Regions from separate parts of the Marinomonas posidonica IVIA-Po-181 genome, predicted to be linked through region 1. Evidence: predicted binding sites of a transcription regulator. Region 1 holds the regulator's gene; each other region holds the start of a gene.
What was found. The regulator PhoB, encoded in region 1, activates phosphate uptake and scavenging genes when phosphate is short. The targets are predictions, from matches to a motif close to TGTCATANNNNTGTCANA.
Positions count from the first base shown of each region.

Region 2: a site for PhoB is predicted at 2,261-2,278, ahead of ugpB (sn-glycerol-3-phosphate ABC transporter substrate-binding protein UgpB). Genes of this name have one in related genera too.
Region 3: a site for PhoB is predicted at 3,643-3,660, ahead of MAR181_RS04820 (phosphatase PAP2 family protein). Genes of this name have one in related genera too.

Region 1 covers NC_015559.1:3,829,123-3,834,194, reverse strand. Annotated here, with positions in the region: gene cysZ (sulfate transporter CysZ) at 1-601, shown strand, start outside; gene MAR181_RS17695 (response regulator) at 601-1,452, shown strand; gene phoR (phosphate regulon sensor histidine kinase PhoR) at 1,533-2,858, opposite strand; gene phoB (phosphate regulon transcriptional regulator PhoB) at 2,855-3,550, opposite strand; gene ubiA (4-hydroxybenzoate octaprenyltransferase) at 3,636-4,490, opposite strand; gene MAR181_RS17675 (chorismate--pyruvate lyase family protein) at 4,487-5,047, opposite strand; gene MAR181_RS17670 (HDOD domain-containing protein) at 5,054-5,072, opposite strand, start outside.
Region 2 covers NC_015559.1:3,366,226-3,371,297, forward strand. Annotated here, with positions in the region: gene ugpA (sn-glycerol-3-phosphate ABC transporter permease UgpA) at 1-818, opposite strand, end outside; gene ugpB (sn-glycerol-3-phosphate ABC transporter substrate-binding protein UgpB) at 900-2,201, opposite strand; gene MAR181_RS15525 (hypothetical protein) at 2,439-2,783, opposite strand; gene MAR181_RS15530 (ATP-binding protein) at 2,798-5,072, opposite strand, start outside.
Region 3 covers NC_015559.1:1,027,481-1,032,552, forward strand. Annotated here, with positions in the region: gene MAR181_RS04790 (FMN-binding glutamate synthase family protein) at 1-38, shown strand, start outside; gene MAR181_RS04795 (VOC family protein) at 127-540, shown strand; gene MAR181_RS04800 (2-hydroxyacid dehydrogenase) at 537-1,472, shown strand; gene MAR181_RS04805 (5-carboxymethyl-2-hydroxymuconate Delta-isomerase) at 1,521-1,871, shown strand; gene MAR181_RS04810 (phospholipase A) at 1,899-2,855, shown strand; gene MAR181_RS04815 (hypothetical protein) at 2,962-3,528, shown strand; gene MAR181_RS04820 (phosphatase PAP2 family protein) at 3,727-4,242, shown strand; gene MAR181_RS04825 (MJ1255/VC2487 family glycosyltransferase) at 4,239-5,072, shown strand, end outside.

The DNA.
Region 1 (5,072 bases):
TTTGCCGGATTGGATGTCTTTTATTAGCTGGCTGATAGACTTAATTTTTGGGGCGATTATCGCGGTATTGCTGTTCTATAGTTTTTCGATAGGAGTCAATATATTAGCGGCCCCATTTATGGCTTTTTTAGCGGAAAAAGTAGAAGAAAAGACCACAGGAAAAGTGTTTGATGAAAGCTTAAGCGCCAGTGTGATTTTGGCGGTGATTGGTCGTAGTTTGCAACGGGAAATGCAAAAGGTGCTGTATTTTGTACCGCGTTTCTTACTTCTTCTGGTGCTGTCTTTCATCCCATTAGTTAATGTTATTGCACCATTTTTGCTGTTATTGTTTTCCGCTTGGATGCTGGCTCTGCAATATATGGACTATGCTTTTGATAATAACAAGGTGTCGTTTTACGAGATGCGAATGGCCCTTAGGACTCAGCCACTATTGTGTTGGACGTTTGGTGGCATAGTGATGGTGTCTTTGACCATTCCACTGTTTAATTTGTTTGTGATGCCAATAGCTGTAGTGGCAGCGACTTTATTATGGGTATCCATCTTTAGGGTAGAGAATGGAGATTTCTCTGCGTTGTTAAACTCTCATAATGGAATGAAATAATGTCGCTTAAAATATTAGTCGTGGACGATGCCTCGTTCACACGAGATTTAATTCGCAGAACATTACGTAAGCAGTTTCCAGCCGTTGAGATTGAAGACGCTGTAAATGGCCGTAAGGCTCAGCAATTAATGAACAAAGTTCAGTTTGATATGGTGCTATGCGATTGGGAAATGCCTGAAATGACAGGCGTTGAGTTGTTAAAATGGTGCCGCGAGCAGCCCAAGTATCAAAAAGACGATGTCCCCTTTGTAATGATTACCAGTCGGGGCGACAAAGACCATGTGGTAGAAGCCGTACAAGCTGGCGTCACGGATTATTTGGGTAAACCTTTTTCGGGTGAACAGCTGGTTAATAAGGTGTTAGGTGCGGCCAAGAAACACAAGTTGGCGGGCAAACTGACGGCGCAAAAACCCAGAGCAGCGAGTGGTTCGCCACAGGGAATTGCGGCGGCCTCCATCGATGTTTTGATGGGGGGAGGAAGCGGCGCGGCTAAAGCGGCGCAAACACCTAAGATAGTGAATCCTAGTGAACCGGAAGTCAGTGTTAAGGACGTTAAAATTCCAACCTTAGTGCGTTTTGAAAACAAGCAGTTTCGTTGCATGGTGATTCAATTCAGTAAGCAAGAAGCCTCTATGCTGATTAAGAGTGATGACGTAGTACCACAGGTGTTAGGGCAAGCGGTGTTGGATTTAGAACATAAAAACACCATAAATCGCCTGAATTATTATGTGCAATCTGTGGCGACGACAGAAAAGAAACATGATTCGACGTTTTTAACGGTAGGCTTGCGTTTAATTGATCAAGACGCGGAAAAAGAAGCCTTCATCAAGAGCTTGTTTGACTCTCTATAGCTGACGTTTTGTGATTCCGTGTCCTGTTATAAAAGGCATCACTTTAAAGAAGGCGCTCAACATAGTTGTTGCGCCTTTTTTTATTCGGTGAGGGTGCTGGTGGATTGACTGACGGCGTCTTTGCGCACTCGACTGGCAGGAAAGTGACACGAGAAGGTACTGCCAGTGCCAGGCAGGCTGCGAATCTGTAGCTTGGCTTCGTGATGCAAGAGAACGTGTTTAACGATGGCAAGTCCTAAGCCAGTGCCCCCCGTTTTTGAACCTCGTCCTTTATCAACACGGAAAAAACGCTCAGTGAGTCGAGGGACGTGTCTTGGATCAATGCCCAACCCCTGATCTTTTACTGAAAAAATGCCATTCAGTTCACTGGATTCCCACTTAATATTGATTTCACCGCCGTCAGGTGAATACTTGACGGCATTCACAATTAAGTTGGAAAAAGCACTGTATAACTCTTTATAAGAGCCATAAATTCTGGCGTCTTCTGATATATAAGTGGCCAACTTGTGTTGGTCGGTCATGATGGCTGTGGTGGTTTTCAGAATCGACTCTACGATGTCCGATACACGATGCCATTGATTTTCTTCGCGCTTGTCATCGCTCTCAAGGCGGGATAACAGCAACAAATCTTCGATGAGCTGTTCCATCCGGACAGATTGCTCAGCCATGTTTACTATGCCTTTTTGCATGCTTTTGGGCAGGTTGTCTTTAAACATGTCTAAGGTTTCAACATAGCCTTTAATCACCGTTAGAGGCGTTTTAAGCTCATGGGAGGCATTGGCAACAAAGTCTTTACGCATCTGTTCTAATAGGTGTAGACGAGTCACATCACGAACGAAGATGAGGTGATCGTTTTTATCATATAAGGTGGTTTGAACTTCTAAATAGACACCGTCTTTTGCTGGAGACTTAATGACCAGAGGTTCACCAAAACGCTTTTGCGTAAAATAGCGGAAGAATTCTGGACTACGAACGATGTTAGTAATGACCTGCCCACGGTCAACAGGTCGCATTAAACCCAAGAAATGAGCCGCTGAGTTGTTCCACCATTCGAGGTTACCTTGGTTATCCGCCATAATCACGCCTTCTTTGAGCGCACTGGTGGAGCTTTCAATCCGAGTTAAAGCTTGTCGCATACGACGTTTGGATTTTCTCTGCTTCTTTTGCAGGCGGTATACAGCATCAAAGACTTCTCCCCAGATACCACTCGATTCTGGTGGAGCGGCACGTCCTGAATGACGTAGCCAGTTATGGAATTGATAAAGTTGGTATAACTGCCAGTACAAGGTCCCTAAGGTATACAGCAGCAGAACACCCAAAAAATGACCAAGAATATAGCCAATCACGGCACAGGCAGCAAAACCTGCTAACCAAGAAAGGATGGTGTTCCGCCAAATGGTTTTCATACTGACCTTTTTGCTGAGAAACGGTAGCCTGTGCCTCGCACGGTTTGAATCAAGAAGTCATGAGTGTCGCCAATGGCCTTGCGCAGACGACGAATGTGTACATCAACGGTACGTTCTTCGACATACACATTGCCTCCCCATACTTGATCCAACAGCTGTGCTCTTGAATAGGCTCGTTCTTGGTGAGTCATTAAAAACTTGAGTAAACGATATTCTGTTGGTCCCATGTCTAGCGGACGGGCACCAATGGTGACTCGTTGGCTAATTGGGTCCAGAGTGAGGCCTTCCACTTCGATTGGTTCATCTATGCCTTGTGGTGTGGCTCGGCGTAATACCGCTTTGAGACGAGCAACGAGTTCGCGCGGCGAAAAAGGTTTGGTGATGTAGTCATCCGCCCCGACTTCTAAGCCTTGAATTTTGTTGTCTTCTTCGCTTTTGGCCGTCAGCATGATAACCGGAATTTCGGCTGTCGTGCTGTCTTTCTTGATGCGGCGAGTTAACTCGATACCACTACCACCAGGCATCATCCAATCAACCAAGATCAAATCTGGTCGATGGTCCACGATAATTTCGTGAGCTTGCTGAATATTTTCGGCTTCCATGTACTCATAGCCAGCCATCTCTAAGGCAATCGCAATCATCTCGCGAATGGAAGATTCATCATCAATAATTAAAACTTTTTTACCGGTCACAGGATCTACCCTCATCTCAGGAACGGTTTTTATTAAAGCGAGCAATTATGACAATTTAGTTAAACTGTCATAAGTTTGCCACATATTAAGCAAAATAGCTGATAACTAAACCGATAAAGACACAGCAGCCAATGCGGTTATTTTCGAGAAAAGAGCGAAAACAAGCTTGCCTGTCTCTGTCCTTCGCTTGTTGGTATTGCTTATAAAACAACCAGATACAAATAGACAAAGCCAGAAAATAGGGCCAGCCTAGTGTGGCGAAGAAGCCGATCCATGTCAAAAGGGATAAGGTTAAAGCTTGTAAACACACAATGACCATGAGGTCGGACTGACCGAAAAGGATAGCGGTAGATTTGATGCCGACTTTTAAGTCGTCAGGTCGGTCTGTCATTGCATAGTAAGTGTCATAAGCGATGGTCCAGAAGCAATTTGCGAGAAACAGCATCCATAGAATCGGGTCGCTTAAACTGCCCCCTTGAGCACTGTAAGCCATAGGAATGGCCCAAGAAAAGGCAAGACCGAGAAAAAGTTGAGGCAGATGGGTATAGCGTTTCATAAATGGGTACAGAGCCGCTAACCCCAAACCGACGAATGACAGTAATATGGTTTGCAGGTCCGTTAATAACACCAAAAAGAAGCTGAGCATGGATAAGCCAGCAAACAGAGCTAGGGCTTCTTTCTCTGATACTCGACCAGAGGGAAGCGGGCGGTTCTTTGTTCGATCAACATGGCCATCCACTTTTCGATCCGCATAATCATTGATTACGCAGCCTGCTGATCGCATGCTAAATACCCCTAAGACGAAAATCACCAACAGAGACCAGTCCGGCTGACCATCCGCCGCGAGCCAAAGAGCCCATAAGGTAGGCCACATTAAGAGTAATGATCCGATCGGGCGATTAAAGCGGGTGAGTTCGGCGTAATCTTTTAGCTTGTTCATAGCAATCCAAAGGGCGATTTGAAATGAGAGATTGTGTCAAAGATCGCTTCATTTACCAAGATCCCAGCACCGTATTGATGAAATACGGAGCGTCTTGCCCAAACACAATGAGGTTGATCTGGGAACATAGCCGCAGGTAATTCCGTGATTTCAATCGGGCTGCGGGTGAGGGTGCGATGCTGGAAAAGGTAACCGCCTAATGGTTTGTTCTTTAAATGAGGTACTTGACGCCAGTGTCCGAGTAATGAGCGGGCGGGAATAATGGATCGAGCGTAGATGACGGTTTGTCCATCCAACTTTAATAGGACTGTTCGGACGCGTACTGCTTCTCTTGGCTTTAATTTGAGCTTGCACCTTTCTCGGAGGCTGGCCGTGCCCCACTTATCCTCAATCACCTCAACACTGAGTTGGCCAATGCACTGTAATTTACTGGTTAATGACTTATCTGTGGTCAGCCAATGCCATAAATATTTAGGTACTTTGGTTTTACTAACACAATGAGCGGGTTGCCAACGGTAGTCAAATTGCTTGGTAACAAGCGCGTTAAGACGAGTCATAACGTGTTAGGCATTCATTGTATTG
Region 2 (5,072 bases), 460 kb from region 1:
AAAAACATCAACACCACAGATTGAGCCGCTGAGCTACCCAAGTCTAAGCCAATAAAACCGTCATTAAAGACTTTATACACCATGGTCGCTGTGCTCACGCCAGGACCACCTTGCGTGGTCGCATCGATCACCCCAAAGGTGTCAAAAAAGGCATACACTAGATTGACCACCAACAAGAAAAAGGTAGTCGGCGACAACAGAGGAAACACTATGGTCCAGAAGCGTTTAAATGGGCTGGCACCATCAATCGATGCCGCTTCAATAAGAGAACGAGGTACCGCTTGTAAGCCAGCTAAAAAGAACAAAAAGTTGTAACTGATTTGCTTCCAAGTCGCTGAAATCACTACCAGGGTCATAGCTTGGTCGCCATTCAAGAAATGATTCCAGTCGACACCAAAGTACTGCAGCCACAAGGCAACCGGCCCCATACTGGGATCAAACAATAGCCACCAAAGCACACCAGCCAAAGCTGGGGCGACCGCATAGGGCCAAACCAGTAATGTTTGATAGGTTAATTTACCGCGAATCACTCGATCCGCCATCACCGCCAGCCAAAGCGCAATAGCCAAACCAGAAAAGGCAACAGAGAAACTGAACACCAAAGTGACCCAAATGGACTTGTAATACTGCGGGTCATTAAACAGATAAACAAAGTTATCAAAGCCAACAAACTCTCGGCTTAAACCAAACGCGTCTTCTTGATAGAAGGCTTGTTCAAACGCTTGCTCTGCCGGCCACAAAAAAAAGATAAGAGTGATAACAAGCTGAGGTAAGACCAACAGATAAGGTAATTTTTTATGAGGAAAATACACAGACATTAATACCGCGCCTTGCCATAAGTTGAAACACAAAACCCTCGCTCATCATGAGCGAGGGTCACCGTAACCAACTGACGTTAATTACTTATTGGCTCTTTCAAACTTACGCAGCAACACATCACCACGTTTAACCGCTTCGTCTAACGCAGCCTGAGCGGATTTTTGCCCTGCCCAAACGCTTTCTAACTCTTCGTTAATGATGTCACGAATTTGTACAAAGTTACCCAGACGTAAACCTTTGGAATTTGGCGTTGGCGTACCCGATGTCATCTGAAGCACACCGGTCTCTGTACCTACATTTTGAGCATAGAAACCTTGACCTTTGGTTAGATCGTAGGCGGCACGGGTAATGGGCAAGTAGCCTGAGAATTGGTGCCAATCAGCTTGCACTTCCGCACGTGATAAGAAGCTTAGAAAAGACGCAACGCCTTTGTATTCTTCTTTCTTATGACCTTGTAGTACCCAAAGAGACGCACCACCAATGATGGTATTCTTCGGCTCAGAGATAGCGCTGCCTTGGTAAGGAAGCTGTGACACACCAAAATCAAACTTGGCGTTTTTCTTAATACCAGCATAACCCGCTGAGGAGTTCATAAACATCGCACATTCTTGGCTGTAGAATTTTGGTGCTGAGTCACTGCGACGACCACCATAACTAAAGATACCGTTCTGTTGCCACTCACCCATTTTCTCAATATGTGCCACTTGCAACGAACCATTGAATGTCAATTTCGTGTCGAGACCACCAAAACCGTTTGCTTCACTAGCAAAAGGCACATTGTGACGAGCACTGAAGTTCTCTAACTGAACCCAAGACTGCCAAGCCGTCGTGAAACCACATTTAACACCATTGTCCAGTAACGTCTGAGAAACGCTTTCCATTTCTTCCCAAGTCGTTGGTGGATTCTTAATGCCAGCTTTCGCAAACAAGTCTTTGTTGTAGTAAAGAACTGGCGTTGAACTGTTGAATGGCATAGACAACATGTTGCCGTCTTGATCAGAGTAATAGCCAGTAACAGCACTTAGAAAGCCACTTTGATCAAATGACTGACCTGATTCACGCATTAATTCATAGACAGGGTAAATTGCCCCTTTTGCCGACATCATACTGGCCGTACCCACTTCGAATACTTGCACTATGTGTGGTTGTTTTTTTGCTCGGAAAGCCGCAATTGCGGACGTCATGGTTTCCGTATAATTTCCTTTATAAACAGGCTTTACGGTATAGGCATCTTGAGAGTCATTAAATGCTTTGGCGATCTCATTTACTTTTTCACCATTCGCACCACCCATTGCATGCCACCATTCAATATTGGTTGCTGCAAAGCCGGAGCTTGCAATAGAGAACCCAATCACCGCTGACGCCAATTTCAGTTTATACATTTCCGTGTTCCTCACAATGAGTTGTTTTTAGAAAAGAAAGAACGACTATAGAAACTAAATATTTCAATTTGATGATAGATAGGTTTCATTTGAAACACAAATTCACCCAAATGAAACAACAAAGGAAGTTTAAATTCATAAAGCGGAGAATAAACAGACGTTTACACGTCATTCACTATTGATTTGAAAGATTTTAGTCGAAAAGAAAAGAGATTAACAAAACGGAGAATGTACAGATTATTTTAGAATTTCGTGTTTTAAAGCCAAGGAGAGACGGTCAAATTCTGTGTTCAAGACGATTAAGGCCTTATCTAATTGAGACGTCGCTTCGTCATCGATAATGCGCTGCAAATCGGCAAGTTTATCGCAAAACTGATAACCCGATACCTCTAAGCCAGCCCCTCTTAAACGGTTTGCAACCAAAGCTAAATTGTCCCAATCTCGCTCCATGACATAAATGTCCAGCAATCCCAACAAGCCTGTTGCTTCTTTCAGAAACTCCACGGCCACCAAGATCATCAGCTCTTCATTACGAGCAAGGCGACTTTCAAAGTCTGAACTATCAAATGTGACTAAATCCAATACAGTCTTGCTCCCTAGTCTGTTTGTTTAAGCCATTTCGTCAGTGCTTCCACCAACTTGTCTTGGGACACAGGCTTCGCGATGTGGTCATTCATACCCGCTGAAAAACACTCATCTTGATCTCCCTTCATTGCATTGGCACTTAATGCAATAATTGGCACATTTGCTGGCGTTTCAGTACCATCGAACTGCCTAATATGACGCGTTGCCTCATAACCGTCCATCACTGGCATTTGACAATCCATCAACACCAAATCAAAAGTCATTTGTTGGGCTAAGGTCACTGCACGCTCACCATTTTCAGCAATCACAACCTCAACGCCATACAGATTCAATAAGCCGCGCGCGACTATCTGATTCGTCAAATTGTCCTCTGCTAACAACACCTTAGCATTAAAAACAGGGCTATTTTCTAGCGCGGCATTATTACTCTTGGTCGCCATGACTTCTCCTAAAACGGGTGATTTCAGACTTTCTAAAACATCCAGTAATGGCTTGCTAAACACAGGCTTCATAACAGACGTAATCATCATACTATCACTAAATTCAAACGCTGAGCGAGATTGCAGTAAAACTTGCTGAATCTGCTTTTCTTGACACACACGCTCCAACTTATCGACGTCATGAGAAGACGCCTTTTTTAATACATCAGAATCCAATAGAAGCAGTCTTTCAAAACCCTTATCACTGGCTAAAGCCTCACTTAAACCACCAAAGCTGGTAACCTGACAGCCTAATGAGTCAAGCACACTCACAACATAAGAACGGCCTGTATCATTCTGATAAATGAGCGTCACGCTGGCATCGTAACTCACTGTCTGAGGCGCCTCAATGGCACTCACTTGGATTGGGATTTGTACATAAAAACTCGACCCAACGCCTTTCTGAGACTCTAAACGAATCTCACCTCCCATCGCAGCCACAATTTCCTTACTGATGGCCAACCCTAAACCCGTACCACCAAAACGTCTGGTAGTAGAACCATCCGCCTGCTTGAAACGCTGAAATAAGCTCGACTGAGCCTCCTCAGATATGCCAATTCCTGTGTCCTGAACCGTGAACGATAAAACGTGATGATCGTCCGCTTGTCGGTCAATCGTCAGAGTTAAATTCACCTCGCCGACCTGAGTAAATTTTACTGCATTACCCACCAAATTCATGATGACCTGTTTCAGTCTCACACGATCACCAGACAAGGTTAAATTGGGTACTAAGGTAGCCGGCACATTTAAAATGATGCCTTTTTCTTCCGCTTTAAGACTGGCGATATTCGTCACTTCCTCGACCAAAGCGCTTAATAAAAAAGGCTCAGCCTCGATACTCAGTGCCCCAGCTTCAATTTTAGAAAGATCCAAAATATCATTGATGACATCTAACAAAGACTCAGAGCTGTGTTTTGATAAAGTCGCCAAATGTGTTTGGTTGGGGTTTAACTTGCTGTTTAATAACAAGGTCAAACTGCCAATCACACCATTCAATGGCGTACGAATTTCATGACTCATATTCGCCAAAAACTCACTTTTAGCACGATTTGCCTGCTCCGCTTCGTCTTTTGCTCTACTTTGCTTCAATTCAGACAACTTAAGGCTGTCGTTCGCTAATTGAAGATCTTTGGTACGCAACCGAACTTTGTTTTCAACGTCGGCTGCATGACTGCTAACAATTAATAAAAACCAACCAAACAAACCCGCCACAAATAAACTAAAAGCCAAAACTAGCTGAACAATCCACGGCTGCTTAAAGAAATAACTGTGGCTAACTTGATAAAGCTGCCAAGTTTTTGCACCAACGCGAATATCGGCTTTCACGGCATGTTGAAAATCACCTTTTTCATAAGTGGCTAACAAGTCAGAAACGGATAGATTCGCTGCCATATTTTTAGCCACTAACACAGGCTCGCCTCCATAACCAAATTCGTCCACTAAATACAAATCCGTGTTCGGCAAACGGCCTTTTTGAACTATGGTATCGGTTAAGGTCGACAAGGTAATAATTGAACTGGCAACCCCTAGAAAGGCATCCGTCTGTTGATCAAAGAAAGGTAAAAACAGCAAAACCCCTTTAGTGTCCTTTACAAGGCGCAACGGAGAAGTTGGATAAACCTGTTTATTTTGAATGGCTTGATCCAATGCAAAATGTCTGTCTGCTTGAGAATAGACATCATAACCAAGTGCGTCAGCATTGAGCTCAAGTGGCGAGAGAAAGGTCATCACAATGTGTCTATCCCTGGGGGTTACGGCTACTAAGTCGCCCGTTAATGACCTTTCCTTCACCTTAAATTCCCGATCT
Region 3 (5,072 bases), 1.1 Mb from region 1:
TTGCTCAAGGAGACCGTGAAGGTGTTCCTTTGCAGTAGACATTTCCTGACTTGATATTTGCTATCACTGTTTATTTTTCTAGGCGTAAAGTATGTTAGTTTTATTGAAAATGGAGAGGAGTTTACGGTGTCAGCACTGTTTCATTACGCATATCATGTCAGGTCTCTAGAAGAGACGAGGGATTTTTATACCCACGTGTTAGGCTGTACAGAAGGTCGTCATACAGACACTTGGGTGGATTTTGATTTTTACGGTCATCAACTTTCTTTGCATTTGGGAACCCCTTCACCCACAACAAATACTGGCAAGGTGGGGAATCATCTTGTGCCAATGCCGCACTTTGGGTTGATTTTGTCTTATGGTGATTGGCGAAAAATAGCCGATCGGTTGGAGGGCGCTGGGGTGATATTTGACTTAGCCCCCAGTGTTCGTTTTGAAGGGCAAGTGGGCGAACAATGGACTTTGTTCTTTAAAGACCCAAGTGGTAATGCCATTGAACTTAAAGGGTTTAAAGATCTTTCACAGGTGTATGCTTCATGATTCCTTTAGTATCGACTTTGACCGAAGCCGAACAGCAGACTTGGTTAGCTTGTTTGTCAGAACAAATGCCAGAGGTCTCTTTTGGGTTGTTCTCTGAGCTAAACCAAGTGCAAAAATCCTCATGTGAGTTTGCTATTGTGGCCAACCCTGATCCGAATGAGCTTGCCGACTTACCAAATTTAAAGTGGGTTCAGAGTTTGTGGGCTGGTGTTGAGCGAATGGTTGCAGGGCTGACGGAGGCTGACTTTAAAATCGTGCGTTTAGTTGATCCTTATTTGGCAGACACCATGTCGGAAGCGGTATTGGCTTGGACATTATTCCTTCATCGAGACATGCCGTATTATGCCCAGCAACAAGCGCAAGCGACTTGGCAACCTAAGTCGATGGTACGAGCGAGCGATCGTCGTGTTGGGGTTCTTGGATTGGGCGAGTTAGGCAAAGCCAGTGCTTTACGCTTGCTACAAAATGGCTTTAGCGTATCGGGCTGGAGTCGCCAACCAAAACAGATGTCTGGCGTGACCTGTTTACATGGCGAGCAAGGTTTGCAGCAGCTATTGGAAACTTCCGACATTCTTATCTGTCTGTTGCCCTTAACGGCAGCGACACAGTCCTTGTTAAACGAGCAGACTTTATCATTATTGCCAGTCGGTGCCAGCTTAATTAATTTTGCGCGTGGCGCTATCCTTGATGATTTGGCGTTAAAGTCGAAACTTGATCAAGGCCACCTATCACACGCTGTGTTGGATGTGTTTCAAGAAGAGCCTCTCGTCAGTGATAACGATTATTGGGGTAGGCATAATGTGACTGTGTTACCGCATATTTCAGCACCAACTCATATGCTGAGTGCTTGTCAGGTGGTGGCGAAAAATTTTAAGTACTATCGTGAGACGGGTCAGATACCAGCAGCGGTAGACATGGCTCGTGGCTATTAAGTTTTCATTCTGTTCACAACCTTAATAAATCTAAAAAAGGAGAAACGCATGCCTCACTGTATTGTCGAATTTAGTCAGAATTTAGCCCAAGAGTTGCCTCCAATGGATCTATTAGAAGCCGTTCGAGATGCCGCCATTGCGTCGAATTTGTTTACTCAAGAAGACATCAAGTTACGTGCTATGCCTTATAAGAGTTTTCTTACGGCGGGTAAAGAGGATGCTTTTATTCATGTGACGTTACGAATGTTATCAGGGCGAACAGAGGCACAAAAACAGCAAGTGTCGCAATTAGTGTTGGATGCGTTAATAGAGTTTTCATTAAAAGATGTTAGTTTTACTGTCGAGGTATGCGACATGGATCGAGAAACGTACAGTAAGAAGGTTGTATTGTCTTCTTGAAGAATGAGTATTAAACAGGTTTAAAAGATGAAGCGGTTAGTGTGTTGTCTGGCATTATTGCCAAGTTTATTGATGGCTCAGGGTATAGAGTCAGTGCCGGTCAAGACAGAGGAACAAAGTGACTCTTATTTTCAGGCCGAAGAGCCTGCAGTACCTGAATCCATCAGTCAGCGAGCAAAAGACGCAAAGGGGTTATTTCAACAACGGGAAATTCGCGAGAACGCGACGGTTAATAATCCGTTTGTGATTACGCCTCATCGGCCGAATTATTTTTTGCCCATTGCCTATACCTCAAATCCAAACGATCGTGCTTTTTTAGGTGATGCGAGTAATTCTGAAAGCCTACAGAGTGTGGAGTTTAAGTTTCAATTAAGCGTTAAATTTCCAGTGGCCTATGGCATAGTTGGGCGTAACAGCAGTCTTTGGTTTGCTTATACTCAGCAAGCCTATTGGCAAGCCTATAACAGTAATATTTCGGCACCGTTTCGAGATACTAATCATGAGCCAGAAGCCTTCATCGTGGTCAAACCAAAAGAAGGCTGGTTAGGCATCAAGCCCAGTTACATAACGTACGGATTGAATCATCAATCCAATGGTCAATCGGGGGATTTGTCTCGTTCTTGGAATCGCTTTTATGTGGACTTTTTATTTGAAACGGAGAATACCGCCTTTTCCATCAAACCTTGGTACCGATTTCCGGAGAGCTCTGAGGTAGATGATAATCCGGATATTGAAGATTATTACGGTTATGGTGAATTTAGCGTTATCCATGTGATCGATGATTACAGTATTGATCTGATGTTACGTAATAACCTAAAAGGCTCTGGAAATCGGGGGGCGGTTCAGGTTGGTTTTAACTTTCCATTGTGGGGTAAAACGCGAGGCTACATCCAATATTTCAATGGTTATGGCCAGTCGCTGCTGGACTACAATCATCAAACTCAGTCGTTGGGCATCGGCGTCATGTTGAGCAATTGGCTTTGAGTTTTCCTTATTTCATGACGATTGACTCTTTATCGTCATGAAAATGTCATGGTTTTGTCATTTTGTGCTTTTAAGGTAGGTGTTAATTCAACCTAGGAGTACAACAATGAAATTAATTCCAATCGCAACCGGTTTAATGGCAATCACTCTTCTAACTGCTTGTGGCGGTGAAATGGCGAAGAAAGGTTCTGCTGAAACAATGGCAGAAGCCTCCGCTATGAATAACAATGATTTGTATGAAGTTCATCACGAAAGCCGTATCTACATTTTTGACGACCGCGATGTGTATGAAGATTTCCTATCCGTTGGCGAGACGTCTTTCCGTAAAGTTCGCATTGGTGCTGGTCCTAAAGGTGAAACAATTGTTTTCGGTCTAACGAATGCAGACAAAAAGAAAATGTCTGGTGTCGCATCGGTTGATATGTATGACGGTTCACTAAAGGGGTCTGAGGATTTCTACGGCGAAATGCGTGCTGAAGGTCGTATTTATGTGTTCGGTTCTTTAGAAGAGATGAACACAGCGCGCATCGTAGGTGAAGTGCCATTACGTTACACTGAGATCGGCGCAGGTCCTAAAGGCGAAACGGTTGTATACGCGCTAAACAGCAGCAACAAGAAAGTTCGTCCAGATGCGATGATTGCTAAGTTCCACAAAATGAACGACATGAAGTAATTCATACGCTTTATGGACACATTTGAAAAATGCCCCGCGTTAGCGGGGCATTTTTTTGCTTAATGTTTGTCACACTTTTCTTATTTAAACGTCCCCAGTTTGTGCTGCTTGGCTTGTCATCAAGTTGTCATCGAAACGCCACCTTACTGACATTTTACTGCTCTATTTTAAGAGTAGGATGAAACGAGAGGTGAACCTATGAACATACTTCAGAATATTCATGCATTTGATGTACAGACTTTCTCTTGGTGTATGGCTCGAAAGCATAGGGCAAAGTTGACTAGCATGGGGCGCGCCGTTTCCTTTACGGCGGATGGGCCTTTGTACGCCGCATTGGCAATGATTTTGTGGTTTACCGGTTATCATACTCTGGTACTGATTATGGTACTTGGTTTCACTCTAGAACGAATTTTATATCTGATTTTAAAGCGTGGTTTTAAACGCAATCGTCCAGCGGATGCATTGGACAATTTCAACAGCTTTATTATTCCATCCGATCAATTCTCTTTTCCATCAGGCCATACCTCTGGCGCGTTTTTCGTGGCTTACTGTGTGAGTGAGTGGTTCCCAGGTTTGAATATGATGCTGTATTTATGGGCCATGAATGTGGGCCTGTCGCGAATCTTTTTAGGGGTGCATTTTCCCACTGATACAGTCATTGGTGCTTTATTGGGAAGTGCCTGTGCGGCGACTATGATTGGAGTACTAGCATGAAAATTTTGTACGGTGTTCAAGGCACAGGTAATGGCCATATTACTCGCGCTCGCGCTATGGCAGCGGAGATGAATGCCGCAGGTATACGAGTGGATTTCGTGTTTTCTGGACGCCCAGTGGAAGAGTATTTTGACATGGAAGTGTTCGGCGATTATCGAACATTTCAAGGATTAAGTTTTGTCGCTCGTAATGGCAAACTGGACTTATATGCGACTTTTCGTAAAGCGAATTTTTATAAACTGTATCGTGATATTCAAACAATAGACACTCGTGGTTATGATTTGGTCATTACCGATTATGAGCCCATTGTGGCGTGGGCGGCTAAACGCCAGGGGGTTCCTTGTGTCGGCTTTGGTCATCAGTATGCGTTTAAATACGATATTCCACGTTATAAGAAAAACTGGGTTGCACAATGGATTATGTCTAATTTCGCCCCCGCTTCAACTCAGCTTGGCGCCCATTGGCATCACTTTGGTCACGATATTTTACCGCCTTTAATTCATAACCATGATGTGCCTAATAATCCACAATCGAATCAAGTCTTGGTGTACTTGCCATTTGAAAACAGTGAAGCGGTGTTAGATTGGCTGGAAGCGGTCCCCGAATATCAATTTAGACTGCATTGTAAAGACATTGAGCCGGGTGTGTATGGTAATGTTGAGGTGTTTCCTTTCAGCCGAGATCAATTTCAGAGGAACCTGAGTGAGTGTGAATCAGTATTGTGTAATGCTGGTTTTGAACTCAATTCAGAAGCCCTACATTTAGGTCGTCGTATTTTAGCCAAGCCAATGCAAGGTCAAATTGAGCAGCATTCTAATGCCATTGCTCTA